Regions from separate parts of the Kocuria sp. KKT182 genome, predicted to be linked through region 1. Evidence: predicted binding sites of a transcription regulator. Region 1 holds the regulator's gene; the other holds the start of a gene.
The links. Region 1 encodes HrcA, which represses chaperone genes, less so after heat shock. Its sites were predicted from a motif close to TTNGCACTCGNNNNNNNCGAGTGCNAA; they were not measured.
Positions count from the first base shown of each region.

Region 1 (9,536 bases):
GATCTTGCGGCCGCGGCCGGAGAGGATGTTCTGGGTCAGGGCGCCGCTGGGGCGGGCGGTGAGGTCCCTGCCGATCAGTTCGAGCAGCTGGGTGATGACCTGGGGGGTGACCGCGGTCTCGCGGCCGGCCAGGACCTTCAGCTCGTCGAAGAGGGTGGCGACGATCTGCACGGGCTCGCTGGGGCCCTCGATGCCGAGCTCGAGACCGCGCGGGCTGGTCGTGAGGCCGGGGAACGCCGTCTCCACCTGGCGCAGGGTGTCGTCCCCGGAGCCGAGGCACCGGACCATCGTCTCGCGGTCGGGGAAGGTGATGACGGTGCGGGCCGTCAGGGGGTGCGTGGTGCCGGGCAGCGTCTCAGTCATGGGTCCGGCCGCGCGGGCCGTGCTCTCGCTCTCTCGTGGGTCGCCGTGGTAGGGGCGGCGGACGGGACTCGTCCTCTCCCCAGGGTACCGCGCGGCTCCGGCACCGGAGGTCGCCGGCCGCACATTGCGATTTGGTATCGGTCACGCCCGCCGGGGCTCCTCGGCTGGGGGCGTCCACGGGCCCTGTGCTGGAATGGTCCGGTCCTCCGGCAGGGGGACGGGTGCGGCCTCCCCCGGTGCCGGCACCGCCCCCCCACCCGATCCCGGAAAGCCGAGGTGCGCGTCCCCCCATGGCCACTGCCCGTTCCCGGCCCCGGTCCGCCCGCGGCCGGCTCCCCGTGCTCGCCCTGTCCGCCGTGGGCGTCCTGGTCCTCGGCGCGTGCGGCACCGGTCCGGAGCCCGCCCTCGAGGGCACGGTCAGCGCGTCGGGCGCCGCGCCGGCCGCGTCCACCACGGCGAGCACCGCGGACGGCCGGGTGGCCACCACGAAGCTGCCCGTCTACTGGGTGGGCCGCGCGGACGGCGAGGAGCGGCTGTTCCGCGAGTTCCGGGACGCCTCCGAGGCGGCCGCGGCCGTGGACCCCATCGCGGCGGCGGCGGCGCTGATGACCGGGGCGACCCCGGAGGACCCGGACTACCGGACGCTGTGGTCCCCGGTGGACCGGGTGGGCGCCTCGACGTCCCCGGGCGGGACCATCACCGTGGACCTGCCGTCCGAGGCCTTCCGCCCGGACCTGGACGACCGCGAGGTCCGGCTGGCCCTCCAGCAGCTCGCGCACACCGTGACCGCCACGGCGGCCACGGCGGGTCTGCTGCCGGAGGGCTCCGCGGCCGAGGTCGTGGTGCTCGTGGACGGCCGGCCCGACGAGGAGGTCTTCGGCTCCGTGCGCCTCGACGGCCCTCTCCGCCCCGACGAGGCGCTGGAGGCCCCGCTGTGGCTCGACGAGCCCCGGCAGGACGAACGGTCCGAGGGGACCCTCACCCTCTCGGGACGGGCGCTGGACGAGGTGCGGGACTGCCGGTGGACCGTGGCCGGACCGGACGGGGAGCGCGTCTCGAGCGGCGCGGCGGACGAGGTCCCGCGGGGCGACGGGACCGCCGGGTTCCGGGCCGAGCTCGAGCTGGCGCCGGGCCCCTACGTGGTGACGGTCGTCGGGCGGGACGCCGAGGGCGGGACCGTGCGCGACGACAAGGACGTGGAGGTCGTCCCCGGCTGAACCGGCCGCCCGGGACTCATCAGGTCCCGGACGCCCAGCGGCCGAGCGCGGCGCTGAGCACCGCCAGCGCGGCCGGTCCCGCCGTGGAGCTGCGCAGCACCTCCGGGCCGAGCCGGACCGCGAGGGCCCCCACCCCGGCCAGGACCTCGCGCTCCGCCGGCGCGACGCCCCCCTCGGGCCCCACCACCAGGACGATCCGCTCGGCCCCCGCCCACGGGGCGCCGGCGGCGCCGGCCAGGTCGGCGAGGGAGTCGTGCGCCTCCTCGTGCAGGACGAGGCCGCGGGTCCCCGGCTCCCCGAGCAGGCGGGCGAGCTCGCGGGTGGTGGACAGGGGCAGCACCTCGGGCCAGGCGGCCCGCCGCGACTGCTTGGCGGCCGCCGCGACGGTGTGCACCCACTTCTCGTGGCTCTTGGCGGCGCGCTCCTTCTTCCACCGCACGATCGAGCGGTCGGCCTGCCAGGGCACCACGGCGTCGACGCCCAGCTCGGTGGCCGTCTCCACGGCCAGCAGGTCCCGGTCGCCCTTCGCGAGGGCCTGGGCGAGGACCAGCCGGGGCGTGCGGGCGGGCTCGGTGGTCACCGAGACCACGCCGACCTCCATGCTGTCCCGGTCCCCCGCGCGCAGCTCCCCGGTGGCCCGGGTCCCCGCGCCGTCGACGAGCTCGAGCCGCTCACCGGGCGCGAGCCGGCGCACGGTGACGGCGTGCCGGGCCTCCGGGCCGGTGACGGTGAGCGCCGCCCCGGGGCCGAGACCGGCGAGCCGGCCCGGCTCGACCTTGAAGACCGGCAGGCTCACAGGTCGGAGAACCGGTCCTTGAGCCGGGAGAAGAAGCCGCCGGAGCCGGCCGGGGAGTTCAGGGTGGTGCCGGTGGACTGGTCCTCGCCGCGCAGCCGGGACAGCTGCTCGAGCAGCTCGCGCTGCTCGTCGTCGAGCGCCGTGGGGGTCTCGACCTCGAGGTGGACGAACAGCTCGCCCCGGCCGCCGCCGCGCAGCCGGGTGGCCCCGAGCTCGTGCAGGGTGACGGTGTGGCCGGTCTGCGTGCCGGGGGCGACGGGCACCTCGCGCTCGCCGTCGAAGGTCTCGAGGGTGACGGTGGTGCCGAGGGCCGCGGAGGTCATGGGCACCCGGACGCGGGCGTGCAGGTCGTCGCCCTGGCGCTCGAACGTGGGGTCGGGATCGACCTTGAGCTCGACGTAGAGGTCGCCGTTCGGCCCGCCGGCGGTGCCGGCCTCGCCCTGCCCCGAGAGGCGGATCCGGTTGCCGGTCGAGACGCCGGCGGGGATCTTGACGGTCAGCGGGCGGCGGTCGCGCACGCGGCCCTCGCCGTAGCACTCGTGGCACGGGTGCTTGATGACGGTGCCGAAGCCCTGGCAGGTGGCGCACGGCGCCGCCGTGACCACGGTGCCGAGGATCGACTGGACCTGGCGCTGCACCTGGCCGGATCCGTGGCAGACGTCGCAGGTCTCGGGCTGGGTGCCCGCCTGGCAGCAGGTGCCGTCGCAGGTGGGGCAGACCACGGCGGTGTCCACGGTGATCTTCTTCTCCGTGCCGAAGACCGCGTCCCGGAGGGTGACCCGGACGTTGATCAGGGCGTCCTGGCCCTGGCGGGTGCGGGAGGCGGGTCCGCGCCGGCCGGAGCCGGCGCCGCCGGCGCCCTGGAAGAAGGTGTCGAAGATGTCGGCGAAGCCGAACCCCGTGCCGGGGAAGCCCCCGCCGAAGCCGGTGTCGGTGCCGTTCTCGTTGCCGGTCGCGTCGTAGACGCGCCGCTTCTCGGGGTCGGAGAGGACGTCGTTGGCGTGGGAGAGGCGCTTGAAGTCCTCGGCGGCCTCCGGGCCGGGGTTGACGTCGGGGTGCAGCCGGCGGGCCTTCTTGCGGTAGGCCTTCTTGATCTCTTCCTGGCTGGCGTCCCGGGACACGCCCAGGGTCTCGTAGTGATCGCTCACCGTGGTCCGTTCTGTCGAGAGGTCTGTGGTGGGTTTCGCTGGTGGGCCCCGGGGACGGGGCCCGCGGGGGCTCAGCCCCCGAGGATACGGGAGAGGTAGCGGGCGACGGCGCGCACGGCGGCCATCGTGGACGGGTAGTCCATGCGCATGGGGCCCACGACCCCCACCTTGGACTGCGGCCCGTAGCCGGTGGCGACGACGGCGGCCTCGGACAGGGGGCCCTCGGCGTTCTCCGTGCCGATCCGCACGGCCACCCCGCGGGCGTCCTGCTCCATCTCGGAGAGCAGCCGGAGCATCACCACCTGCTCCTCGAGGGCCTCGAGGACCGGGCCGATGCTCAGGTGGAAGTCCCCGGTGGAGCGGGCGAGGTTGGCGGTGCCGGCCATGACCATGCGGTGCTCGGCCCCGCCCGCCGCGAGGGCGCCGACGGCCTCCGCCACGGCGGCGGCGGCCGGCTGCAGCGGCGGGGCGGTGGCCGCGGTCATCACGGCCAGGGCGTCCGGCACCGCGGTCAGGCAGCGCCCGACCACGGCGGCCAGCACCCGGGCGCGCAGCTCGAGCAGCTGGGACTCCTCGAGCGGGGCCCGCAGCACGGCGACGCGCTGCGCCACCCGGCCGTTGGTGGGGATGAGCACCACGAGCACCCGGCCGGCGCCGAGGTCCACGACCTCGACGTGGCGCACGGTGACCCCGGAGGCGTGCGGGTACTGCACGACCGCGACCTGCTGGGTGAGCTGCGCGAGCAGCCGCACGGTGCGCTCCATGACGTCGTCGATGTCCGCGGCGTCGTCCAGCAGCCGCTGGATGGCCCGCCGTTCCGGGCCCGAGAGCGGCTTGACGGCCGCGATCTGGTCGACGAACGTGCGGTAGCCCTTGTCCGTGGGGATCCGGCCCGAGCTCGTGTGGGGGGCCGTGATCAGGCCCTCCTCCTCGAGCGCGGCCATGTCGTTGCGAACGGTGGCCGAGGAGACGCCGAGCCGGTGCCGGTCCACGAGGGCCTTGGAGCCGACCGGCTCGCGGAAGTGCACGTAGTCCTCCACGATGGCCTGCAGGATCTGCAGTCGTCTCGGATGGTTCACGTCGCTCCTCCCCGGTTCGTCCACGCCCCCGAAGATGCCCTGGCACTCGGGTGGCCACAGTGCCAACGGCGTCCAGTGTAGCCCCCGTGTCCGACGGCCGGTCGCCCCCGCGGTTTGGTACGCTTCCGGCTGATCCGCGCCGGACGCGCGGCACCGCGACCCGGGAGGACGACCATGAGCCACCACGGCTGGGGGCCGCGCAGCCTCGACGACGACGCCCTCGCCCGCCGCCGGCCGGTCTCCGCGGAGGTCCCGGTCGCCCCGGGGATGCTCCTGGAGGACGTCACGACCGGCTGGGTCGGCGCGGTCGTGTCCCTGGAGACCATCGGCGGGATGCGCGTGCTGGGGCTCGAGGACCGGAGGGGGCGGGTCAAGGCGTTCCCCCTGGGGCCGGGGTTCCTGCTCGAGGGCGAGCCCGTGGTCGTCGTCGAGCCCCGCCGGGCCCCCGCGGCGCGCAAGCCCTCCCGCACGCGCTCGGGCTCCGTGGCCGTCGAAGGGCTGCGCGCGAGCACCGCCAAGGCCTCCCGGGTGTGGGTCGAGGGCTACCACGACGCCGAACTGGTGGCCAAGGTGTGGGGCCACGACCTGGCGGTCGAGGGCATCGTCGTGGAGCCGCTGCACGGCATCGACGACCTGCCCGCCGCCGTGCGGGAGTTCGGGCCGGGCCCCGGGCGGCGGCTCGGCATCCTCGTCGACCACCTCGTGGCCGGCTCCAAGGAGTCGAGGATCGCCGCGGAGACCATGCGCCTGCCCGGCGCAGCGGGCAACGTCCTGGTGCTGGGCCACCCGTACGTCGACATCTGGCAGGCGGTCAGGCCGCGCACCCTCGGCATCGACGCCTGGCCCGTGGTCCCGCGGGGCACGGACTGGAAGACCGGCACCGCCGCCGCCCTCGGGTGGCCGCACCGCACCCCCGGCGACCTCGGCCGGGCCTGGCAGCACATCCTGTCCCGCGTGGACAGCTACGCCGACCTCGAGCCGTCCCTGCTGGGCCGGGTCGAGGAGCTCATCGACTTCCTCACCGCCCCCGGGGCCTGACCCGGCGCCCCGCGTGCACGGGCAACGCCCAGCAGATCGTCACAAAGGCACACGTGCGCGGGGCCGATCCTCCGCCCTCCGGGCCGGTCGGTAGGATGGTCGTGTCCCACCCACCGTCCGCGGCCCCGCCGCGGTCCCACCGCCGAAGGACATCCGTGCCCGTGCAGACCGACCCCCGACCGAGCCGCGACGACGCCGGGGCCCCGTTCGAGGGCCTCTCCCCCGTGGCCCAGCCGCTGACCGTCACCGAGGACCACCAGTGGGCGACCCTGGCGCACTTCGGCGGCGTCATCGGCTTCCTCCCCTCGTTCCTCGTCCACCGCGTCTTCCGCGGGCGCGGCCCGTTCACGGAGCAGGAGTCGATGGAGGCCATGAACTTCACCCTGCTGCCGACCCTCGTGGTGGTCACCGGGATCCTGTTCGCCCCGGTGCCGTTCATCGGCTGGTTCTTCGCGCTCGCCGCCGCCGCCGCGTGGCTGCTGCTCGCCGTCGGCTCCCTGATCGGCGGGGTCCGGGTCAACCGCGGCGAACCGCACCTCTACCGCTTCAACACCCGGCTCTACGACCGGCTCGTCGAGCGCCTCCGCGAGCGGTCCCGGGGGCGCGCCGCGCGCGGCTGATCCCGGTCCGCGCCGGGGACGTCCCTGACGGACGCATCCGTTCCTCGTGCGGGCGCCCCGGCCGGGGTGCCCCCGTCAGGCGAGCAGCCGCCGCACCACGGCGTCGCCGAGGAGCCGGCCCCGCAGGGTCAGCACCAGCGAGCCGCGCAGCGCCGCCGCGGGCTCCACCAGCCCGTCGGCGATCAGCCCGGCCACCGCGGTCCGCCCGCCGCCGGCCAGGGCGGTCGTGGGCAGGCCGTCGCGGATCCTGGCCTCCAGCATCACCCGCTCGAGGTGGCGGGTGTCCGCGTCGAGGATCTCGCGCCCGGCCGCCGGCGACTGCCCGGCGCGCACCCGGTTCGTGTAGGGCACGGGGTGCTTGAGGTTCCACCAGCGCGTCCCGCCCACGTGCGAGTGCGCCCCGGGCCCGATCCCCCACCAGTCCTGGTTGCGCCAGTAGGCGAGGTTGTGCCGGCTGCGGTGGGCACCGGCGTCCGCGCCCTCGGCGGGCCGGGCCCAGTTGCTCACCTCGTACCACTCGAAGCCGGCCTCGGCGAGGACCCGGTCCGCGAGCTCGTACTTGTCGGCCTGGTCGTCCTCGTCGATCGGCGGGACCTCCCCGCGCCGCATCCGCGCCGCGAGCTTCGTGCCGTGCTCGATGATCAGCGAGTACGCGGAGACGTGGTCGGGCTCGTAGCCCACCGCCGTGCGCACCGAGTGCTCCCAGTCGGCCAGGGACTCCCCCGGGGTGCCGTAGATGAGGTCCACGCTGACGCCCAGGCCGGCCTCGCGCGCCCACCGCACGGCCCGCGGCACGTTGTCCGGGTCGTGCGTGCGGTCCAGGACGGCGAGCACGTGCGGGACGGCCGACTGCATCCCGAAGGACACCCGGGTCACCCCCGCCGCCGCGAGCACCGCGAGGGACTCCGGCGTCACGGAGTCCGGGTTGGCCTCGGTGGTCACCTCCGCGCCCGCCGCGAGCCCGAAGCTCTCCGCGGCCTGCGCCAGGACCGCGGCGAGGTCCTCGGCGGGCAGCAGCGTGGGGGTGCCGCCGCCGAAGAACACGCTGTGCAGCGGGCGGGGGGCCACCCCGGAGTCCTCCAGCACCCGGCGCGCCCAGCGGACCTCCGCCGCGGCGTCCCCGGCGTAGGCGTCCTGGGACACCCCCGCCCCGAGCTCCACGGCCGTGTAGGTGTTGAAGTCGCAGTAGCCGCACCGGACCGCGCAGAACGGCACGTGCACGTAGAGGCTGAGCGTGCGGTCGGCGGAGCCCACCGCGGCGGAGGGCGGCAGCAGTCCGTCGAGCGGGCCCGGCAGGCCCTCCGGCTGGGCGGGGGCCACTACTTCTTCTTGTCCTTCGCCCCGGACTCGTCGGAGGACAGCGCCGCGACGAACGCCTCCTGGGGGACCTCCACCCGGCCGACCATCTTCATCCGCTTCTTGCCCTCCTTCTGCTTCTCGAGCAGCTTGCGCTTGCGCGAGATGTCGCCGCCGTAGCACTTGGAGAGCACGTCCTTGCGGATCGCCCGGATGTTCTCGCGGGCGATCACCCGGGAGCCGATGGCCGCCTGGATGGGCACCTCGAACTGCTGCCGCGGGATGAGCTCGCGCAGCTTGCCGGTCATCATCACCCCGTAGGCGTACGCCTTGTCCCGGTGGGTGATCGCGCTGAAGGCGTCCACCGGCTCGCCCTGCAGGAGGATGTCGACCTTCACGAGGTCCGCGGCCTCCTCGCCCTCGGCCTTCCAGTCCAGGGACGCGTAGCCCTTGGTGCGGGACTTGAGCTGGTCGAAGAAGTCGAAGACGATCTCGGCCAGGGGCAGCCGGTAGCGCAGCTCCACCCGGTCCTCGGAGAGGTAGTCCATGCCCTTGAGCTGACCGCGCTTGGACTGGCACAGCTCCATGATCGCGCCGATGAACTCGGACGGGGCCAGCACCGTCGCGGCCACCATGGGCTCGCGGATCTCGGCGATCTTGCCCTCGGGGAACTCGGAGGGGTTCGTGACCGCGCGCTCGGTGCGGTCCTCGAGGGTGACGTTGTAGCTCACGGAGGGCGCCGTGGAGATCAGGTCCAGGTTGAACTCGCGCTCGAGGCGCTCCCGGACGATCTCGAGGTGGAGCAGGCCCAGGAACCCGCACCGGAAGCCGAAGCCCAGGGCCGCGGAGTTCTCGGGCTCGTAGACCAGGGCGGCGTCGTTGAGCTGGAGCTTGTCCAGGGCGTCGCGCAGGACCGGGTAGTCGGAGCCGTCGATGGGGAACAGCCCCGAGAAGACCATCGGCTTGGGGTCCTCGTAGCCGCCCAGGTTCTCGGCCGCCGGCCGCTGGTGGTTGGTCACGGTGTCCCCCACCCGGGACTGGCGCACGTCCTTGACCCCGGTGATGAGGTAGCCCACCTCGCCCACGCCGAGCCCCTCCGTGGGCTTCGGCTCGGGCGAGATGACCCCGATCTCCAGCAGCTCGTGCTGCGCGCCGGTGGACATCATCCGGATCCGCTCCCGCGGGGTCAGCTTGCCGTCGACCACGCGGATGTAGGTGACCACGCCGCGGTAGGTGTCGTAGACGGAGTCGAAGATCATGGCCCGCGAGGGCGCGTCCGCGTCCCCCTGCGGGGCGGGGACCAGCTCCACGATCCGGTCGAGCAGCGCCTCGACGCCCTCACCGGTCTTCCCGGAGACCCGCAGCACGTCCTCGGGGTCCACGCCGATGAGGTTGCCGAGCTCCTGGGCGTACTTCTCCGGCTGGGCCGCGGGCAGGTCGATCTTGTTCAGCACCGGGATGATCGTGAGGTCGTTCTCCATGGCCAGGTACAGGTTCGCCAGGGTCTGCGCCTCGATGCCCTGCGCGGCGTCCACCAGCAGCAGCGCGCCCTCGCAGGCGGCCAGGGAACGGGAGACCTCGTAGGTGAAGTCCACGTGGCCCGGGGTGTCGATCATGTTCAGCGCGTAGTCCGTGCCCCCCACGTTCCAGGGCATCCGCACCGCCTGGGACTTGATGGTGATCCCGCGCTCGCGCTCGATGTCCATCCGGTCCAGGTACTGGGCCTTCATCTCCCGCGTGGTGACCACGCCGGTGGCCTGCAGCATCCGGTCCGCGAGCGTGGACTTCCCGTGGTCGATGTGGGCGATGATGCAGAAGTTTCGGAGGATCGACGGGTCGGTCGAGGCGGGAACCGGGGCATTGACGGCCAGCGGTGACACGGGCGGTCCTTTCTCCGGGAGAACGTCGCTTCCGGCAGGTCCTGGGGCTACCGGCGGGTGGACCGCGCCGGGGATTCAACTGTCCAGTTTCCCACGTTC
Region 1 covers NZ_CM145757.1:646,544-656,079, forward strand. The annotation lists gene ACZ2G1_RS02885 (PhoH family protein) at 1-363, opposite strand, end outside; gene ACZ2G1_RS02890 (GerMN domain-containing protein) at 654-1,580, shown strand; gene ACZ2G1_RS02895 (16S rRNA (uracil(1498)-N(3))-methyltransferase) at 1,600-2,376, opposite strand; gene dnaJ (molecular chaperone DnaJ) at 2,373-3,524, opposite strand; gene hrcA (heat-inducible transcriptional repressor HrcA) at 3,596-4,603, opposite strand; gene ACZ2G1_RS02910 (DUF3097 domain-containing protein) at 4,778-5,641, shown strand; gene ACZ2G1_RS02915 (DUF4870 domain-containing protein) at 5,797-6,261, shown strand; gene hemW (radical SAM family heme chaperone HemW) at 6,337-7,581, opposite strand; gene lepA (translation elongation factor 4) at 7,581-9,437, opposite strand.

Region 2 (19,433 bases), 1.5 Mb from region 1:
CGGTCTACAAGTGGTTCCCCTCGAAGAAGGGGGCGACCCCGGCCGCGGTGGCTTCCTCCGGAGTGACGCTGGGCATCGTGGCCTTCGCCCCGGTGCTCGCCTGGGTCATCGCCCAGCACGGATGGCGCACGGCGTTCGTCGTCCTGGCCGTGGTCGGGGTGCAGTGGTGCGCGGCCTGGATGGTCCTCGGCAAGGAAGGGCCTTACACCTCTCTGGCGGCCGAGCGCGAGATCGAGGGCACCGAGATCGCCGTCTCCGCCCCCGGGGCCTCTCGGGTCAACGAGGAGAAGGTCCCCTTCTTCCGCAGCATCATGAACCCGACCTGGATCTTCGCCGTCATGGCATCGTTCTTCGCCTACTGGACCTTCACGCTGGCCATGTCCTGGGGCCCGGCGTACTTCCAGAACGTCATGGGCTTCAGCGGGCAGCAGGCCGGCTCCCTCATCGCCCTGCCTGCGGCGTGGGGCGTCATCGCCACGATCGGTCTGAGCATCCTGATCCAGCGGATGGATCAGCGGGGCGTGCCCAGCCGGCGTTCGCGCGGGTGGACCCTGGGCCTGGCCGGGGCCGGTGCCGGCACCGCCCTGCTGGCCTCCACGTTCGTCTCATCGCCGGTCCTCGGGGTGGCCCTGATGAGCATCGGGTTCAGCACCGCCCCGGCCATGTTCGCCATCACCTACCTCATCGTGGGCGAGCTGACCACGATCTCCCAGCGCGGTGGGCACCTCAACGTGGCCAACGCCGTGCTCACCACCGGCGGCGTGTTCGCCCCGGCCGTCGGCGGCTTCCTGATCGGCGGAGCCGCCACACCGGCCGACGGGTACCGGCTGGCCTTCCAGGTCACCGCCATCCTGCTGGTGGCCTTCGGCGTGCTCGCCCTGGCGTTCGTCAACCAGCAGAAGCAGCGACTCCGCCTGGGCATCGAGGCCTGAGCGGCTCGTCCGGGCAGACGAAGGGGCCCCGTACCGTTCCCGGTGCGGGGCCCCTTCGCCGTCCGTGCCGCCGGCGTCAGCCGGTGTGCGGGCGGGCGTTGACGGTGCGGAGCTCCAGGTACTCCCCCAGCCCCCACCGGCCGCGCTCACGACCCAGCCCGGAGCCCTTCCACCCTCCGAACGGGGCGTCCAGCTCCACGACGGTGTGCTGGTTGATCCACGCCGTGCCGACCTCCAGCCGGGCAGCCACCTCGTGGGCCCGTTCCAGGTCCGGGGACCAGACCGAGGCGCCCAGGCCGAACTCCTGGGCGTTGAGCTCCTCCACGGTGGCGTCCAGGTCGTCATAGGCCACGACCGGCAACGCCGCACCGAACTGCTCGCACGCCACCAGATCCGTGTGGTGCGGAGCGTCGGCGACGACGGTCGGCTCCAGGAAGTGTCCCGGCAGGTCCGTGCCGTGCTCCCCGCCGTGGGCGATGCGCCCGCCCTCGGCCACGGCCCGCGCCACGTAGTCCTTCACCAGCTGCTGCTGTCCGCTGGTGTGCATCGGCCCCATGGTGGTGCCCTCGGCCACGCCGTGGCCGATCCGCAGCGCGGAGACGGCTTCCACCAGGGCCTCCGTCAGCGCCGCCGACCGGTCACGCGGGACGTAGACCCGCTTGACCGCCATGCACACCTGGCCGGCGTTGCGGAAGGCGGAGCCGGCGATCCGGGCGGCCGTGAACTCGAGGTCCGCATCCGGCAGCACGATCGCCGGATCGTTGCCGCCCAGCTCCAGCGTCACCTTCTTCACGGTCGGTGCGGCCTGGGCCATGATGGCAGCCCCGATCTCCGTGGACCCGGTGAACGAGATCTTCCGCACGTCCGGCATCTCGGACAGCGCCTTGGCGAGGACACCGCGGCCGGTGACGACCTGCAGCACGTTCTCGGGCAGGAACCGGTTGAGCACCTCGGCCAGCGCACGGGTGGACATCGGGGTGGACGGGGACGGCTTGGCGATCACGGTGCACCCGGCCACCAGCGCCGGGGCCAGCTTCACCGCCAGCAGGGAGATCGGGAAGTTCCAGGGCGTGATGGCGCCCACCAGTCCCACGGGGGCGTACTGGACCTGGACGGAGCGGTCGCCGCGGGCGGGCAGCGTCTCGACCAGGTCCCAGTCGAGGTCGGCGTAGTGGCGCAGCAGCCCGGCCGCGACCGTGAACTCCTGGGTGGCCTCGGCCCAGACCTTGCCCTGCTCCAGCGACAGGATCCGGCCGAGGCCCTCGGCCTCGGCCAGCACCGCCTCGGAGGCCTGGCGCAGCGCCGTCCGGCGGGCTTCACGGTCCGCGGCCCAGTGGCGGGCGACCGCGGCCGCGGCGGCAATCGCCCGCTCGACGTCCTCTGGTTGGTGCAACGGAACTTCTCCGACCGGGTCCAGCGTGGCCGGGTCGATGACTTCGTAGGTGGCAGGCACCGGATCTCCTTGTCGCTCATGTTCCGGAAGTGCCCACCGACCGGTGGGCGGACTTCCCCTGTTCCCAGCTTCGAGCTCCCATGTGACCGGACCCACGCCATCTTCCACCCAGTGAAAAGGAGAGATGAACCGGGAGTGCGCCAGGCCACATAGTGGAGTCGAACCAGCCGAACCGCACGCGGAGGATCCATTCGAGCGTGCAGGGGCCACTCTTCTGGAAGGACCACGTCCATGACCCTCGACGGACAGACATTCGTCGTCACCGGTGCCGCCTCCGGCATCGGTGCTGCCACCGCAGCTCTCCTGCGCGATGCCGGCGCGGAGGTGATCGGCGTGGACCGCAACACGCCCGCGGAGTTCCCGGGGGCCTTCGTCCAGGCGGACCTCTCCACGGCCGAGGGTGTGGCCGCGGCCGCCGGACGGATCCCGGAGGGAATCGACGGGCTGCTCAACATCGCCGGCGTTCCCGGCACAGCCCCCTGGCGTCTGGTGCTGTCCGTCAACGTCTTCGGCGTCCGGGATCTGACCCGGGCTCTGCTGTCCAAGCTCGTCCGGGGCGGCGTGGTCGTCAACCTGGCCTCCAACGTGGCCAGTGGCTGGACCGAGCGCCGCGAGCAGATCGTCGCGTTCACCTCCGTCGAGAACCGGGAGACGGCCCTGGACCTGGCCGGTGCGGATCCTGAGGTCACGGGGAACTCCTACCGGTTCTCGAAGGAGTGTGTCCGCTGGTTGAGCCTGGAGGCCGCCGCCTCCTCCCTGGGGAGGGCGCGCGTCGTCTCGGTCAGCCCCGGCCCCGTCCAGACCCCCATCCTCGAGGACTTCAAGACGGACCACGGCCGCGACAAGGTCGAGGGCGCCGTCGCCCTGCTGGGCCGCGCAGGGCAGCCGGACGACATCGCACAGGCCATCGGCTTCCTCGTCAGCCCGGAGGCCGCCTGGATCAACGGCACCGACGTGTGCGTCGACGGCGGCCTGAGCGCTCACCGCGCTGTGGCCGCATCCTTGTCCGTGACCGCCTGAGTGGAGGGACCATGACCACCGTGAACACCGTTCCCACCCCCGCCGTCGGGAACCAGACCACGAACGGCTACCGGCACGAGGTCGAGGAAGTCCTCGTCGACCGGCTCGAGACCGTGGCCGAGGGCGTTCGCCGGGTGACCCTGCGCATGCCCGACGGTTCCGACTTCCCGCAGTGGGAGCCGGGCTCGCACATCGATCTGATCCTGCCCCACCACATGCGCCAGTACTCCCTGTGCTCGCCCCTGGCCGACCGCAGCCGGATCCAGGTGTCGGTGCTGCGCACCCGCGATTCCCGTGGTGGTTCCGCCTACGTGCACGAGAGCCTGGCCGAGGGCGACACGGTCCACATCAACGGGCCCCGCAACAACTTCCCCTACGTCGACTCCCGGAAGTACCTGTTCGTGGCCGGCGGCATCGGCATCACTCCGATCCTGCCGATGATCGAGGCCGCGGAAGCCGCCGGCCGCGAGTGGCGCCTGGCCTACGGCGGACGCAGCCGGGCCTCGATGGCCTTCGCGGACGAGCTCGTGGCCGCCTACGGGGACCGCGTCCTCCTCTACCCGGAGGACGAGGTGGGGCGCATCGATCTCGAGGGTCTGCTGGCCCTGCCTCGGGCGAAGATGCTGGTCTACGCGTGCGGACCCGAACCGTTGCTGCGCGTGATCGAGGACTACTGCATGGGCTGGCCCCCCGGTGCGCTGCACCTGGAGCGCTTCGTCGCGGCCAACCTCGACGCCGGGGCGAGCGCCGAGCCCTTCGAGGTGGAGCTGACCGATACGGGCACCACCGTCACCGTCCCCCCGGACCGCACCATCCTGGACGTGGTGGAGGAGCACGGAGTGCGTGTGCTCTCCTCCTGCCGCGCGGGAGTGTGCGGCACGTGCGAGACCCGCGTGGTGGCAGGGGAGGTCGAGCACCGGGACGCCATCCTCAACGAGGAGGAGAAGCACTCGGGCGACGCCATGATGATCTGCGTCTCCCGCGCCGCGGCCGGGTGCCGCAAGCTCACCCTGGAACTCTGAACCACCGACCCAGCACAGGAGTCACCATGACTGTCACCGCCACGAGGCCTGAGGCCGTGTCCTTGCCCGACGATCCCTTCTCCGTCGAGAACATCTCGAATCCCTACCCGTTGCACGAGAAGCTCCGGGAAGCCGGACCCGTGGTGTGGCTGGAGAAGCACGGCTGCTACGCCGTGACCCGCTACGAGTGGGTCTACGAGATCCTCACCGACTTCGAGTCCTACTGCTCCAGCGGTGGCCTCGGCCCCAAGGACATCCGCAAGGAACCCGAGTGGCGCCCGCCCTCGATCCTGGAGTCCGACCCGCCCACGCACACCGTGATGCGCCGGGGCCTGGCCGGGGTCATCTCCCCGTCCACCATGCGCCGGCTGCGGGAGCAGTTCGCCCCCTTCGCGGAGGAACTGGCCGAGCGGGTGGTGGCCCAGGGGGACGTCGACGCCATCAAGGACATCGCCGAGCCCTACCCCCTGAAGGTGTTCCCCGACGCGGTGGGCCTGCGCCCGGGAGGCCGGGAAAACCTGCTCCCCTACGGTGCGATGGCCTTCAACGCCTTCGGCGCCGACAACGAGATCCGGGCCGAGGCCTTCACCGAGGGCGAGAAAGTCGCCGCGTGGATCATGGACAGCTGCGCCCGTGAGAACCTGTCGATCACCGGCCTGGGCGCCGACATCTGGAAGGTCGCCGAGGAGGGGCGCATCGCCCCTGAACAGGCCACCCTGCTGGTGCGCGCCCTGCTCTCCGCGGGGGTGGACACCACGATCTTCGGCATCGGGAACACGCTCTACAGCCTCGCTCGGCACCCCGAGCAGTGGGAGAAGCTCAAGGCCGACCCGAAGCTGGCCAAGTTCGCGGTCGACGAAGCGCTGCGCGTCGAGTCGCCGTTCCAGATGTTCCACCGCACCTCCACGGTCGACACCGAGATCGGAGGCGTCCGGATCCCCGCGGACTCGAAGATCCTGCTGTTCATGGGCGCGGCCAACCGGGACCCCCGCAAGTGGGGCGGGAACGCCGACGTCTTCGACCTCGACCGCAGCGCCTCCGGTCACGTGGCCTTCGGCATGGGCCTGCACCAGTGCGTGGGGCAGCCCATCGCCCGGATCGAGATCGAGCTCGTCCTGCAGGCGCTGGCCAGGCGCGTGGACCGGATCGAGCTCACCGGCGAGCCGAGCCCGTGGATCCACAACGTGCTGCGCGGCTTCGCCCGCATGCCCCTGCGCCTGACACCACTGAGCCGAACGAACTGATGCTCCGGAGCACCGCCTCGACCCCACCGGTGTGCACGTCGCGTGCGGCACGGTGCCCCGGGACCGTCAGGGAGGCGATCCATGGATGAGTCCATGCCCGCACCGGACCGCAACCGCCTCTCGGCGCGCGTGCTGGGCGGTGGGACGGAACCGGATCCGCGGTTCACCCTGGCCAACGAACGCACCTTCCTGGCCTGGATCCGCACCTCCCTGGCGTTCCTGGCCGGCGGCATCGCGGTGGAAGCCTTCACCGAGGATCTCTTCCCCGAGCCGGTGCGCACCTTCCTGGCCGTGGTCCTGCTGCTGCTCGGGGTGCTCATCAGCGGCGGCGCCGCCTGGCGCTGGGTGGGTGTGGAACGCAGCCTGCGGCGCAAGGCGCCACTGCCGCTGCCGCTGATCACCCCCCTGCTGGGCATCGGCGGAGCCATCGCCTCCGGGGCCCTGGTCGTGTTCGTCCTGCAGACCTGACCGAGGCCGCCCGATGAACCGCTCCTCCCGACGACCTCCGGGAACCCGGACACCGCCTCCGGCGCATGACGACCCTGGTCTGCAGCCCGAACGGACCGCGCTGGCCTGGGGACGCACGGTGCTGGCACTGATCACCGCCGCCGCCGTCTGCCTGCGCTGGATCTCCCACCACGGGCCGTTCGTCCTGGCGCTCCTCGCCGTCACCGTCGTCACCGGCACGGCGATCTGCCTGACCCAACGGGCCCGCTACACCCGCAGCTCCAGCGGGATCACCGCCGAACGCGTCGCCGCCGACGTCCACGGGGTGCTCGGCCTCGCTGCGGCCACCGTCGTTCTCGGTTCCCTGGGCATCCACGTCGTCGTCGTGCTCGCCTGATCCCTCTCGGGGCCGGGGCGGACCGGCCGACGACTCGGACGACTGCGCCCCCGGTCCCCCAAAGAGCGGTGCTGCGACACCCGGGGTCTGCGGCCTCCACGATGTCGCGGCATGGGATCGTTCACACCAGTGAACTGCCGCGCCGAGGGCGGTGGGACGCCAGAACTCCGAGGAGTGGAGAGCAGGAAGCCATGTTCTACATCGTCACGGCCATCGTCCTGGCCTTTGTCACCGTGATCTCGATCGTCGGCTGGATGATGTCCCCGAAGGAGACCGTCCGGAAGGACGCGAGCGGCGAGCACGTCCACGCCAGCGCCACGAGGAAGGCGGCCGGACTCACCGCCGTCAGCGCCCTGGTGCTCCTGCTGCTCGTCACGGCCGGGACGACTCTCGCCCGAGTGGGCGCACGTGAAGTGGGGATCGAGACCAGCCTCGGCAAGTACTCCCGGACGCTGCAGGCGGGATGGCAGATCAAGGCGCCCTGGGCCGAGGTGGAGACCTTCTCCACCCAGTTGCAGCGCTCGGAGATGGACGCCCCGATCGCCTTCGCCGGCGGCGGCTCCGGAACCCAGCACATGACCGTGCAGTGGACCATCACGGGAGAACAGGCCCAGGAGCTGTGGTCCCGGTACCGGCAGTTCGAGAACGTCGACGGCATGCTCGTCCAGCCGGCAGCCAGGGAGGCGGTCGCGACCGTCCTGGCGTCCTACACCCCCGCGGAGGCCCGCGCCGAGGGCAAGGTGGAAGAGGTGCGCGAGGCAGTGGAGAAGGCCCTGACCGAACGCCTGTCCCCCTACGGCGTGCAACTGGATTCCGTGGCGCTGCCGCCGGCGGCGCTCGACCAGACCGCCCAGGACGCGCTGAACCGGGTCGTGGAGGCCGAGGCGAACGTGGACCGCGCCCAGTCCCGTCTCGAGCAGGCCAGGATCGATGCCGAGGCGGACCGGGAACGCAACAAGAACGTCACGGCGGAGAACCTGGTCCTCGAGTGCCTGACCATCACGAACAACTGGAACGTCGAGGAGAACGGGCCTCTGCCGGCCACCTGGAACTGCTTCGGTGGAGACGCCGCGGACGTCCTCGTGAACACGAACCGGTAGCGCGGCCTCGGCCCGCCCGCACACCGCGACCGTCAGCCCGTTGGCATCAGCACCGACCGTGATCCAGGATGAGGGATGACCACGACTCCACCCCTTCCCCGGACACGCGTCGCCGGCGGGACCATGATGGCGGTCGTCACCACCGGTGTCGGCGGCTACGACCGTCTCGTGCTCTCCCGAGTGCCCATCCCCGAGCCGGGCGAGGGTGAGGTGCTGGTTCGCGTCCTGGCGGCCGGCATGAACAACACCGAGATCAACACCAGGCTCGGTTGGTACTCGTCGTCGGTGACGGCGGGAACGAACGATGTGTCCGAGGACGTCGTCGGAGACGCCTCGACGAGACCGGACGGGGGCTGGAACGCGGCAACCCCGTTCCCGCTGATCCAGGGCGCGGACTGCTGCGGGCAGATCGCGGCCGTCGGTCGTGGGGGCGACGAGTCCGCCCTCGGGGCACGGGTGCTGATCCGCGCCTGCATGCGCACCAAGGGTTTCTCCTCCTGGGACACGACCTGGCTGGGCTCCGACGTCGACGGAGCCTTTGCGCAGTTCGTCGCCGTCCCGGCGCACGAGGTCTTCCCGGTGGACTGCGACTGGAGCGACGCGGAGCTGGCGACCATCCCGTGCGCCTACGGGACGGCGGAGAACATGGTCCGCCGCGCCGGCATCACCACGGGGGCACGGGTCCTGGTGACCGGCGCCTCCGGCGGCGTCGGATCGGCCGTGGTGCAGCTCGCCAAGCGACGCGGAGCCCACGTCGTCGGCATGGCCGGCGACGCCAAACGGGACCAGGTCCGCGCCCTCGGCGCCGACGAGGTCATCGGACGGGACGACCCGCGGAACGTGCTGGGCGCGGACAGCGTCGACGTCGTGATCGACAACGTCGCCGGCCCCGGCTTCCCGGCCGTGCTGGACCTCCTCAGGAGGGGCGGGACGTACGTCTCCTCCGGGGCCATCGGCGGCCCCCTGGTCGCACTCGACATGCGCACCCTCTACAGGAAGGACCTCACCCTGATCGGCTGCACGGCGTGGGACGAAGAGGTGTTCCCCGACCTCGTCTCCTACATCGAGCGCGGAGAGATCCGGCCGCTGCTGGCGAGGGTCTTCCCGCTCGAGCAGATCGCGGCCGCCCAACGGGAGTTCCTCGAGAAGACGCACGTGGGCAAGTTCGCCCTGATCCCGCCCGACCCCGCACCCTGAACCACCGCTGCCGGACCCGACACCCCCTGGGAGGACCATGCCGATCCCCGACCGACACTGCACCACGCCCGTCACCGACGAGCTCCTCCACGGCGTCGTGGAGCTGGAGCACACGGACGACGGAGTGATCCCGCACCGCCTCCCCGCGTGGGCCAGGAACCAGGCCCGCGACCCGCAGCTGGCCATGGCCGAGTCCCAGCCCTCGGGCGCGCGGCTGCTCTTCGCGACCGAGGCGAGCCGCGTCGAGCTCCGCGGGCGCGCCACACGCTTCCGGTACGAGGGCGCACCACCGCGCCCGGCGGGCATCTTCGACCTGCTGGTCGACGGCCGGCGCACCCGGCAGGCCGGCCTCGAGGCCGCGACCGTGGTGAGCATCGACATGACCACCGGCGACCGGCAGATCACGCAGGCCGGGCTCGGCGGCGTCGTCTTCGACGATCTGCCCCGGGGCCCCAAGACGGTCGAGCTCTGGCTGCCGCACAACGAGACCGTGGAACTGGCCGAGCTCCGCTCCGACGCCCCCCTCCGGCCGGTCAAGGACCCGCGCCCGGTGTGGGTGCACCACGGCAGTTCGATCAGCCACGGCTCGAACGCGGTGCATCCCACCGGCACCTGGCCGGCGGTCGCCGCGAGGCGGGCCGACCTCAATCTGCTCAACCTCGGCTTCGGGGGCAGCGCGCTGCTCGACCCGTTCACCGCACGCACCATCCGGGACACCCCGGCCGAGCTGATCAGCGTCAAGCTCGGCATCAACCTGGTCAACCTCGATCTGATGCGGCTGCGGGCCTTAGGCCCCGCAGTGCACGGCTTCCTCGACACGATCCGCGACGGCCATCCCCACACCCCGCTGCTGGTGATCTCCCCCCTCCTGTGCCCGATCCACGAGAACACCCCGGGACCCGGCGCCTTCGACCCGGACGCCCTCGCCCGGGGTGAGCTGCGGTTCCGGGCGACCGGCGACCCCGGCGAGGTCGCCGCCGGCAAGCTCACCCTGACGGTCATCCGTGCCGAACTGGCACGGATCGTGACGGAGCGGGCGCACGACGATCCGCACCTGTTCCACCTCGACGGACGCGAGCTCTACGGGGAGTCCGACGCCCGGGAGCTCCCCCTGCCCGACGCCCTCCACCCCGACGCGACCACGCACCTGCGGATCGGCGAGCGCTTCGCCGAGTTCGTGCTCGGCCACGGCTCGCTGCCGGCCGGCGAAGGGGCGTGACATCTTCGGCGGTTGGGTAACGATCCGGGGCAGGTCGGCCGGCCGACCCGGAGGACCGTCCTACGCTGGGGGCACCGCCTGTCCCACGCGTTCACCGGGGCCGGTGCGTGATCCGGGGCCGTGGACCGGCCCGTCATCTCATCGATTCCACGCCCCGTACGTGCTGTCGGATGTGCCTTCGCGGTGGAGTGCGGCGCAGGGGTCGACATCGTCGCCCATGACGACCGCGCCAGAAGCACTGTTCTCCGGATGCAGGCCCTCCCCGGAAGCGGCCTGCGCCGATCGAGAAGGAAACGAAGATGTCCGCACCCGTACGCTCCACGCGCCACACGTTCGCCGCCGCCACGGCGGCGGTGCTCCTCCTCGGGACCACCGGCGGGGCAACCGCCGGGCCGCCCTCCCCGGCCGGGCCGGCGGCCACTCCGGCCGCCGCGGCGGCACCGTCGGCTCCGGCCACGGACCCCGAGGCCTGTGTCACCGATGTCGACGACGTCGTGGCCCGAGAGCCCTCCGCGCAGATGTCCGGGCCGCTGCCCGAGGAACGGGCTACGACGTTGGACGCCGCCGCCCGGGCCTCGTTCGCGCAGGCCGCCACCCCCGGTGCGGTGGTGGGGGTCTCCTCCCCGGAGGGCACCTGGACGGCCGCCTACGGGGTGGCCGACCCGGCCACCGGGGAGCCCATGGAGGTGGGGGTGCACACCCGCGTCGGATCGGTCACCAAGCCCTTCACCGCCACCCTGGTCCTGCAGCTGGCCGAGGAGGGTGAGCTCTCCCTGGAGGACCCCATCGCCGACTACGTCGACGGCATCCCCAACGGCGAGCAGATCACCCTGCGCCGGCTGGCGGACATGACCAGCGGGGTGGCCAGCTACACCCGCAGCACCCAGTTCACGGACCGCTTCTTCGCGGATCCGCAGCAGGTCTTCACCCCGGAGGAGCTGGTCGCCGTCGGCGTCTCGGAATCCCCCCTGTTCGCCCCCGGTGCGCAGTTCGACTACTCCAACACCAACTACATCCTGCTGGGCCTCGTCGTCGAACAGGTCACCGGCCAGCCGGTCGGGGAGGTCCTGGAGGAGCAGATCTTCGACCCGCTGGGACTCGACGAGACCGTCTGGCCCGGTGACTCCACCGAGATGCCGGAACCCTACGCGCGGGGCTTCACGCTCCAGGGCGACACCGCGACGCCGGAGGCGCCGGCCGACGCCACGCACTGGAACCCAAGCTGGGGAGCCACCGCCGGGGCCCTGATCTCGGACATGGACGACCTGCTGGTCTACGGCCGGGCCCTGGGCACCGGGCACGGACTGCTGGAGCCGGAGGCCCAGCGAGAGCGCCTCACCTCGTTCCAGCCCCCCGAGTCCGGCTACGGGCTGGGCTTCGGGTGCATCGACGGCTGGGTCGGGCACACCGGGACGCAGCCCGGGTACAACACCACCGTCTACTACGACACCACCACCGACACCACCGTGGTCGTGCAGGCCACCAGCGACATCCCCTCCGGGGACTGCCCGGAGTCCCCGGTGCTGGCCGACGACCCCAGGACCCTGCCGTGCGCCACCCCGGCCACACGGATCTTCGCCGAGGTCTCCACCGTCCTGGGCCACACCTTCACCCCCAACCCGGAACGCTGATCACCCGCTCCACCGAATCTGGCGGACGTCGATGATGGGCAGGTCCCCGTCCGTCTCGATGGCGTCCCCGCCTCCGTTGCGGGCGTGATAGCCGGTGGAGTACTGCTCGACGACGTGGACCGTGGCGCCGACGGCCTGCAGGGACGAGACGACGAGATCACGCTCGCGGTCGGTGTCCGCGGCGGTCCAGCCGGCCCCGACCATCGCGGCGGACAGCTGCGCGGGGGTGCCGACCACCGCCAGGTTGACCGGGTCCCCCAGCAGGCCGTCGGAGGTGCGGGCCCGCCCGATGAAGTAGCTGGGGACGTAGATGCCGGTGAGCAGACGGTTCAACCGCGGCAGGAGCACATAGGCCGACAGCACCCAGAGGGGCAGGAACAACCAGGGCAGACGCCCGTCGTCGTCGATCTCCTCGAGGACGAGGTGGTAGACGCCCCAGCCGGCCAGCACGCTGGTGACGAGGAAGCCGAACCGGTGCGCCCACAGCACCACGGTGGCCCGCCGGGCACCGCCCCTGGGCTGCGGGCTCCGCTCGTCGCTGTCGGGGTGCCCACGTCCTGCATCCATCTCGTGCTCCCCGCCCCGTCTCCCGCACCGGACGTCCGCGGCGCCGGTCGTGGTGCTCCCAGGCTAAGAGGTCATTTCATAATGAGTTCGACGTAGCCCTTGAGTGCTGACGGGGTCCTCGGTGACCCTGGTGGGCATGATGGGGGATCTCGTACCGGACTCGCTGTGGGAGCGAGTCGAGCCGTTGCTGCCACCACGCCCACCCCGGCGCCACCAGCACCCAGGGCGCAAGCCCGCCGATGACCGGACAGCTCTGGCCGGGATCGTGTTCGTGCTCAAGACCGGGCTCGGCTGGAACCAGCTGCCCCGGGACCTGCTCGGCGTCTCCGGAGTGACCTGCTGGCGGCGCATGAGGGACTGGACCGAGGCCGGAGTGTGGCCGGCGGTACACGAAGTGCTGTTGGCTGAGCTGCGCGCGGCCGGGGCACTGGACCTAGACCGGTGCGCTGTGGACGGCTCGCACGTGCGGGCCCTCAAAGGGGGGACCACATCGGGCCCAGCCCCGTCGATCGCGGCCGGCCCGGTTCCAAGCACCACCTGATCGTTGAGGCGAACGGCATCCCGCTACAGGTCACCCTCACCGGCGGCAACCGCAACGACGTCACCCAGCTGTTGCCCCTGGTCGACTCGATTCCGCCGATCCGCGGGTTGCGTGGTCGGCCCCGCCGCAAGCCCCGGGAACTGTTCGCGGACCGTGGCTATGACCACGACAAGTACCGGCGGCTGCTGCGCGCCCGCGGGATCACTCCGCGCATCGCCCGTCGAGGCGTCGCCCATGGTTCCGGGCTGGGCCGGCATCGCTGGGTGGTGGAGCGCGGCTTCGCCTGGCTGCACTCCTACAAGCGACTCCGGACTCGGTGGGAACGCCGGGCCGACCTCCATCTCGGACTGCTGCAACTGGCCTGCGCGCTGATCTGCCACAGACGCCTCACCGCATTATGAAACAAGTTCTAAGGGGTGCTCCGGACGCTCCGGAGCCTGCACCTAGCGGGATTCCCCTCCGGCCTCTCGAAGGGCGAAGCTCCGCCGGTAGGCGGACGGCGTGGTCGCGTAGGCCGAGACGAAGTTCTGCCGGAGGGTGACCGCGCTGCCGAAGCCGCAGGCCAGCGCGATGCGGTCGACACCCCAGCGCGTGGTCTCGAGCAGGCTGCGGGCCTCGTCGAGGCGTCGCGCGAGGACCCAGCGGGCGGGGGTGGTGCCGGTGGTGTCGCGGAAGCGGCGCACCAGGGTCCGGCGGCTCATCCGGGCGTGGGCGGCGAGCTCGTCGATGGACAGGGGCTCGTGCAGCCGGGCCATCGCCCAGTCCAGCGTGGCGGCCAGGGGATCCCCGCTGTCGGGCCGGGCGACCGGGCGCTGGATGTACTGCGCCTGGCCGCCTTCCCGGTGCGGGGCCACGACCAGGCTGCGGGCGACCCGGTTGGCGGCCGCGGCACCCAGGTGCTTGCGGACCAGGTGCAGGCAGGCGTCCAGGGAGGAGGCCGTGCCGGCGGAGGTCATGACGTCGTCGTGGTCGATGTAGAGCACCGAGTCCTCGACAGCCAGCTCCGGGTGACGGGACGCGAGTTCGTCCATCCCCTCCCAGTGGGTCACGGCGGGCCGCCCGCCCAGCAGACCGGCCTCGGCGACGGCGAAGGCCCCCATGCACAGACCCACCACACCGGACCCATGCGCATGGGCGCGGGTGAGCACGGCGCGCAGCGGCTCGTCGACGGCCACCGGCGGATAGGGCCAGGAGGGGATCACCACCAGGTCGGCGTCCTCGGCAGCCTCTGGCCCGGCGAGACGGCCCAGCGAGTAGCCCTCCGCCGTCGTGACCATGTCCGTGCCCGTGCTCCACAGCACCGTGTCCCAGCCCTCGGCCAGGCCCAGCCGGGTGACCTCGCCGAACACCAGCTGCGGCACGGCCAGGTGGAACATCGTCACACCGTCGAACGCATGGATCGCGATCCGCACCAGACCTCGTTCCTCCCCCCGGGGCCGCTGCGCAGCAAGAATGGCCCGATCTCATCGTCATTATGCCCGCGGGCCAGTCGCGGTGGAACCCGGTCGGATCCGAACATGGACTGCAGGCCATGCACCACCGCTGGCCCACCGCTTTCTTCAGAGGAGATCCCGTGACCATTCCCCGCCGCGCCCTGATCGTCGTCGACGCCCAGATGGAGTACTTCGACGGCCCCATGTCCATCCAGTACCCGCCCCGCGAGGAGTCGCTCGCCAACATCAGCCGCGTCCTCGAGGTCGCCGCCGAGCAGGACATGCCGGTCGTCATGGTCCAGCACGAGACGGACGAGGGCGCACCCATCTTCGCGCCCGGCTCGGCGGGATATCCGCTCCACCCTGATCTCGAGCAGCTCGACAACCGGCAGTGGAAGCAGGTCGTGAAGGGGTACGGCAGCGTCTTCGCCGGCACCGACGTGGCCGAGTGGCTGCGCGAGCGCGACGTCGACACGATCACGGTGGTCGGCTACATGACCAACAACTGCGACCTGGCGACGGCGGTCGAGGCCGAGGGGCTCGGCTTCGCCGCCGAGATCCTCTCCGACGCCACCGGCGCGATCCACCTCGCCAACGAGGCCGGTCAGGTCTCGGCCGAGGATCTGCACCGCACCCTGATGGTGCTGCTGCAGTCGAACTTCGCCGCGGTCACCACCACGGACGCCTGGATCGGGGCGGTCGCCGGCGGCGAGTCGCCGGTCCGCAGCAACCTCGTCGCCTCGGCGATGAACGGAGCGGAAGCGTTCACCAGCGGCTCCTAGACGGCATGTCGTGACCGCCCAGCCGCGCTGGGGGGCGGGCCGGGGTCCACCGAAGGACACCCACCCGGCGCGGTTCAGTCGCTCACGGAGCGCACGACCCGTGCCGGGGAGCCCACCACCACGGACCTCTCCGGGACGTCCTTGGTCACCACCGACGCCGCCGCCACGACGGCGTCGTCGCCGATCGTCACGCCCGGCAGGACCGTGGCGTTGGACCCGATCCACACGTTGCGGCCGATCATGATGGGGGCCGGGTGCATGTCCGCCCGGCGGCTGGGGGCGAGGTCGTGGTTGAGGGTGGCCAGCACCGTGTTGTGCCCGATCAGGCAGTCGTCGCCGATGACCACCCCACCCTGGTCCTGGAACGTGCACCCGGAGTTGATGAAGACCCGCTTCCCGAGGGTGATGTTCTTCCCGAAGTCGGAGTGGAAGGGCGGGAACACCGTCACCGATGCGTCCACCGGCCTGCCGGTGAGCTGGGCCAGCAGCTCCCGCACCCGGGCCGGTTCCCGGTATCCGCCGTTGAGCTCCCCGGTGATGCGCAGGGCCTCCTGGCTGACCCGGTGCATGACCTCGTGCAGGGGCGAGTCCCCCGTGATGGTGCGCCCGGCGTCGAGCGCCTCCAGAAGATCGGTCAGTTCCATGGTGTCCTTTCGGTAGTGTCCGGGCGGCGGGATCCGCAGGCCCAGCGCCTGGGCGCGGGCTCAGACCAGGGTGGCGGCGTCGATGACGAAGCGGTAGCGCACGTCCGAGGCCAGCACCCGCTCGTAGGCCTCGTTGACCCGGTCGGCGGAGATCAGCTCGGTCTCCGGGACGATGCCGTGCTCGGCGCAGAAGTCGAGCATCTCCTGGGTCTCGGCGATGCCGCCGATCATCGACCCGGCGTAGGTGCGCCGACCGCCGATGAGGGAGAAGACGTTGAGGCTCAGCGGCTCCGCCGGGGCCCCGACGTTGACCAGAGCCCCGTCGACGGTGAGCAGGGAGAGGTAGGCGTCCACGTCGATCACGGCGCTGACGGTGTTGAGGACCAGGTCGAAGGACCCGGCCAGCTGCTCGAAGGCGGCCCGGTCCGAGGTGGCGTAGTAGTGCTCGGCACCCAGCCGCAGCCCGTCCTCCTTCTTCTTCAGCGACTGCGAGAGCACGGTGACCTCCGCGCCCATCGCGGCGGCGATCTTCACGGCCAGGTGCCCCAGTCCGCCCAGGCCCACGACGGCGACCTTCCGGCCCGGGCCGGCGCCCCAGCGGCGCAGCGGGGAGTAGGTGGTGATCCCGGCGCACAGCAGCGGGGCGACCGCGGCGAAGTCCAGGGACTCGGGCACGGACAGCACGAAGCCGGCGTCGACGACCACGTGGGTGGAATAGCCGCCCTGGGTGATGGTGCCGTCCCGGTCGGCCCCGCCGTAGGTGGGCACCATGCCCTCGGCGCAGTACTGCTCGTCCCCGTTGCGGCAGTTGGTGCACTGCCCGCAGGAGTTGACCATGCACCCCACCCCGACGCGGTCCCCGACGGCGTGGCCGGTGACCTCGGGGCCGATCTCGGCGACGGTGCCCACGATCTCGTGGCCGGGCACCAGGGGGTAGTGCTGGGGCCCCCAGTCGCCGTTGACGGTGTGGATGTCGGAGTGGCAGATCCCGGCGTAGGCGATCTCGATCAGCACGTCGTTCGGGCCCACCTCGCGGCGGGTGATCGTGGTCGGCTCCAGCGGTGCGTCGGCGGAGGGGGCGGCGTAGGCGTTGACGGTCAGCAAGGGGAACTCCTGATGCGGTGGGGCAGCGGAACGGATCGGGCGGACGTGGTGGGAGACCCGTCCGCGCAGTCGCCCGAGCGTGCGGGAAGGACCCGACGGATCGGCGACTGCACCACCTCATCAGGAACGGCAGGACTCAGGGAGTCCCTGGTGAAGGGCGTACCGGGAGAGCACCCCAGGGTCGGTGCCTCCGCGTTCACACCGCGGCTGGTGGCAGCCCGGGGGTGATGCTGCGTTCGGGCTCACCGTCGCCGCGGTGATGAGGATTCTCCCGCTGCGGGTCCTCGGTGCTGGGAGGCGGCGTCGAGCTGAGCTCCACGGTGACCGTGGTGTCCGGGAACAGGTCGCGGGCCCGTTGGCTCATCCGGGTCAGTTCCTGCCGGTCGGTGGCCGTCGGCTCCCCGGTGACGATCAGGGTCACGGTGTGGCCGGTGCGGTCGGTGCGCACGAGAACGGATGCAGAACGGCTCATGGCCGGGACCTCTCATCGCAAGGCCACCCCGAGGGGCCTGCTGCTTGACCTCCCCGAGGAGGTCTCGCGACCGTAGAACATCCGGATGTGCATCCGCCCAGATCACCGACTCATACCGACAGGACGCCGTCATGAATCCAGTCGGCTGCTGCCCTGACCGCAGGAAAGCCCCGCCCGGCGGTGGACCGGTCCGCAAGGGGACACGTCGGCGGCGTCCATCCGCCCCGGTCCTCCGGTGACGCTGCCGGTCCAGCGGCACCCCGATGCCGTCACCCGCCGACGGGCGCGTCCGGGGCCGGTGGGTCCGGCCGCCGGACGCCGGGACGCGCAACCGGCCGGGACAGGACATCGGAGTTTCGGGGGTTCGGGAACCAGATCTGGATGAGAGCCCATCCCACCGCGGTCAGCGGGACGGCCAGCACTGCCCCGACGACACCGGAGAGGATCCCGCCGGCGGCCAGGGCGAGCAGCACCACCAGCGGGTGCAGGCTCAGGGCCCGGCCCAGCACCATCGGCTGGAGCACCCTCCCGTCGAGCTGGTTGATGGCCACCACCACCGCCACCACCACCAGCGCCACCACCGGGCCGTTGGCCACCAGGTCCACCAGGACTGCGACGCCGCCGATCAGGGCGGCTCCCACGATGGGGATGAAGCCGCCCAGGAAGATCAGCACCGACAGGGGCAGGGCCAGGGGCACCCGCAGCACCAGCAGGGTGACCCCGATGACCACCGCCTCCAGCAGGGCCACCACGGCGGTGCCGCGCACATAGCCGCCCAGCACGTGCAGGGTCGTGGTGCCCGAGGTCAGCAGTTTCTCCAGGGTCTCACCGTGGAAACGGCTCAGGACGAACGCCCAGATCCGGGCCCCGTCCTGGAGGAAGAAGTAGAGGATCACGGCCACCAGCACCGCTCCGGTGATCACCTGGGTGGCCGCGGAGATCCCCAGCAGCGCCCCGGCACCGAAGCTGGGGCTGGCCGTGAAGTCCACGACGGCGGTCAGAGCCTCGTCCAGGCCCTGCTGGCCGACCGGGATCGGCCCGGCCACCACGAACTGGCGCAACCGGTCCAGCCCGCCCACCGCGGAGGCCACCAGCTCCGCCCACTCGCCGCGCACGGCGAAGACCATGCCGGTGACCACCCCGCCCAGGACCACGATCGCGGCCACGAACACGATCCAGGTCGCCAGCGCCCCGGGCACACGGTGCCGGCGCAGGAAGGCGACCAGGGGGTTCAGCGCGGCGGCCAGGACCGTGGCGATCAGCAGCGGGATCACCACCAGCTTGAGCTGGATCAGCCCGTAGACCACCACCACCGTCGCGCTCAGCAGCACCAGCCCCTGCAGCGCCCGGGTGGTCGCCCGACCCAGCGGGTCCGCCCACAGATCACGAGGGTGCGAGGTCCTGCGATGCCGTGGACGCGTCACCGGAATCGCCCCTCCCCCGCTTCGCCGCTGGCCTGGGTTCAGGATGCGCCCACGGACTCATCGATGCCAAGACCCCGGACGGCACCCGACGACGCTCCCGGTCGATGCCGACCGCAGGACGGACGGCTCGACGACGCGGCACGACCGGCGGCCTCCGTGTGCTCGCGGGCGATGGTGCGCGCGGTCTGCTCGTCCTGGTCCTCGATGGCGCGCACGAGCCGCTCGTGCACGTCCAGGGCGGCGTCCCTCCGGTCCTCGGTCGACAGCGTGGACTTCGGAGCGGGAGTCAGCCTGCCACCGGCATCCAGAGCATGTTCCCGATGCCCCACAGCACCAAGCACACCAGCACGAAGGGCAGGGTCCTCGCCACCAGGGCCCCGCGGGTGAGGACGGGCCCGGGGGTGTCCTTCTGCTGGAGTGGGCCGGCGATCCGGTAGGCGAGCTCGATGCGCGCCGGGCTGGCCAGGCAGGCCAGTCCGGCCGCCACGTTCTGGGAGGCCATCATCCACAGCGGGTCCATGCCGAGGGCATGCGCGGCTGCGTCCTGGGTGCCGCCGAACATGGCGTTGGCGCCCGTGCCCGAGGCCGTGATGTATCCCCCCAGACCACCGACCATGGGCACCAGGAACAGGTAGGCCTGACCCAGCCCGGTCAGCGCCGCGGCCAGCGCCTCGGCCAGCCCGCCCCCGGAGACCGCACTGCCCAGCACCAGGTACAGGCCGGTCGGCGCCGCCACCTGGAGCCACATCCGGCGGATCTCCCGCGGCAGTCGCCGCCGGTGTTCCCTGTCCATGGAGAGCACGA
Region 2 covers NZ_CM145757.1:2,151,108-2,170,540, forward strand. The annotation lists gene ACZ2G1_RS09995 (MFS transporter) at 1-932, shown strand, start outside; gene ACZ2G1_RS10000 (aldehyde dehydrogenase family protein) at 1,009-2,385, opposite strand; gene ACZ2G1_RS10005 (coniferyl-alcohol dehydrogenase) at 2,617-3,405, shown strand; gene ACZ2G1_RS10010 (PDR/VanB family oxidoreductase) at 3,417-4,427, shown strand; gene ACZ2G1_RS10015 (cytochrome P450) at 4,454-5,671, shown strand; gene ACZ2G1_RS10020 (YidH family protein) at 5,753-6,139, shown strand; gene ACZ2G1_RS10025 (DUF202 domain-containing protein) at 6,258-6,515, shown strand; gene ACZ2G1_RS10030 (SPFH domain-containing protein) at 6,707-7,615, shown strand; gene ACZ2G1_RS10035 (alcohol dehydrogenase family protein) at 7,691-8,812, shown strand; gene ACZ2G1_RS10040 (SGNH/GDSL hydrolase family protein) at 8,850-10,031, shown strand; gene ACZ2G1_RS10045 (serine hydrolase domain-containing protein) at 10,331-11,662, shown strand; gene ACZ2G1_RS10050 (LssY C-terminal domain-containing protein) at 11,663-12,229, opposite strand; one part of gene ACZ2G1_RS10055 (IS5 family transposase) at 12,366-12,705, shown strand; one part of gene ACZ2G1_RS10055 (IS5 family transposase) at 12,705-13,171, shown strand; gene ACZ2G1_RS10060 (GlxA family transcriptional regulator) at 13,214-14,182, opposite strand; gene ACZ2G1_RS10065 (isochorismatase family protein) at 14,344-14,985, shown strand; gene ACZ2G1_RS10070 (DapH/DapD/GlmU-related protein) at 15,060-15,629, opposite strand; gene ACZ2G1_RS10075 (NAD(P)-dependent alcohol dehydrogenase) at 15,690-16,733, opposite strand; gene ACZ2G1_RS10080 (hypothetical protein) at 16,930-17,205, opposite strand; gene ACZ2G1_RS10085 (AI-2E family transporter) at 17,475-18,629, opposite strand; gene ACZ2G1_RS10090 (FCD domain-containing protein) at 18,668-18,970, opposite strand; gene ACZ2G1_RS10095 (L-lactate permease) at 18,916-19,433, opposite strand, start outside.
Region 2: ACZ2G1_RS10005 (coniferyl-alcohol dehydrogenase) is a predicted target of HrcA. The motif match lies at 2,395-2,421, and genes of this name have one in related genera.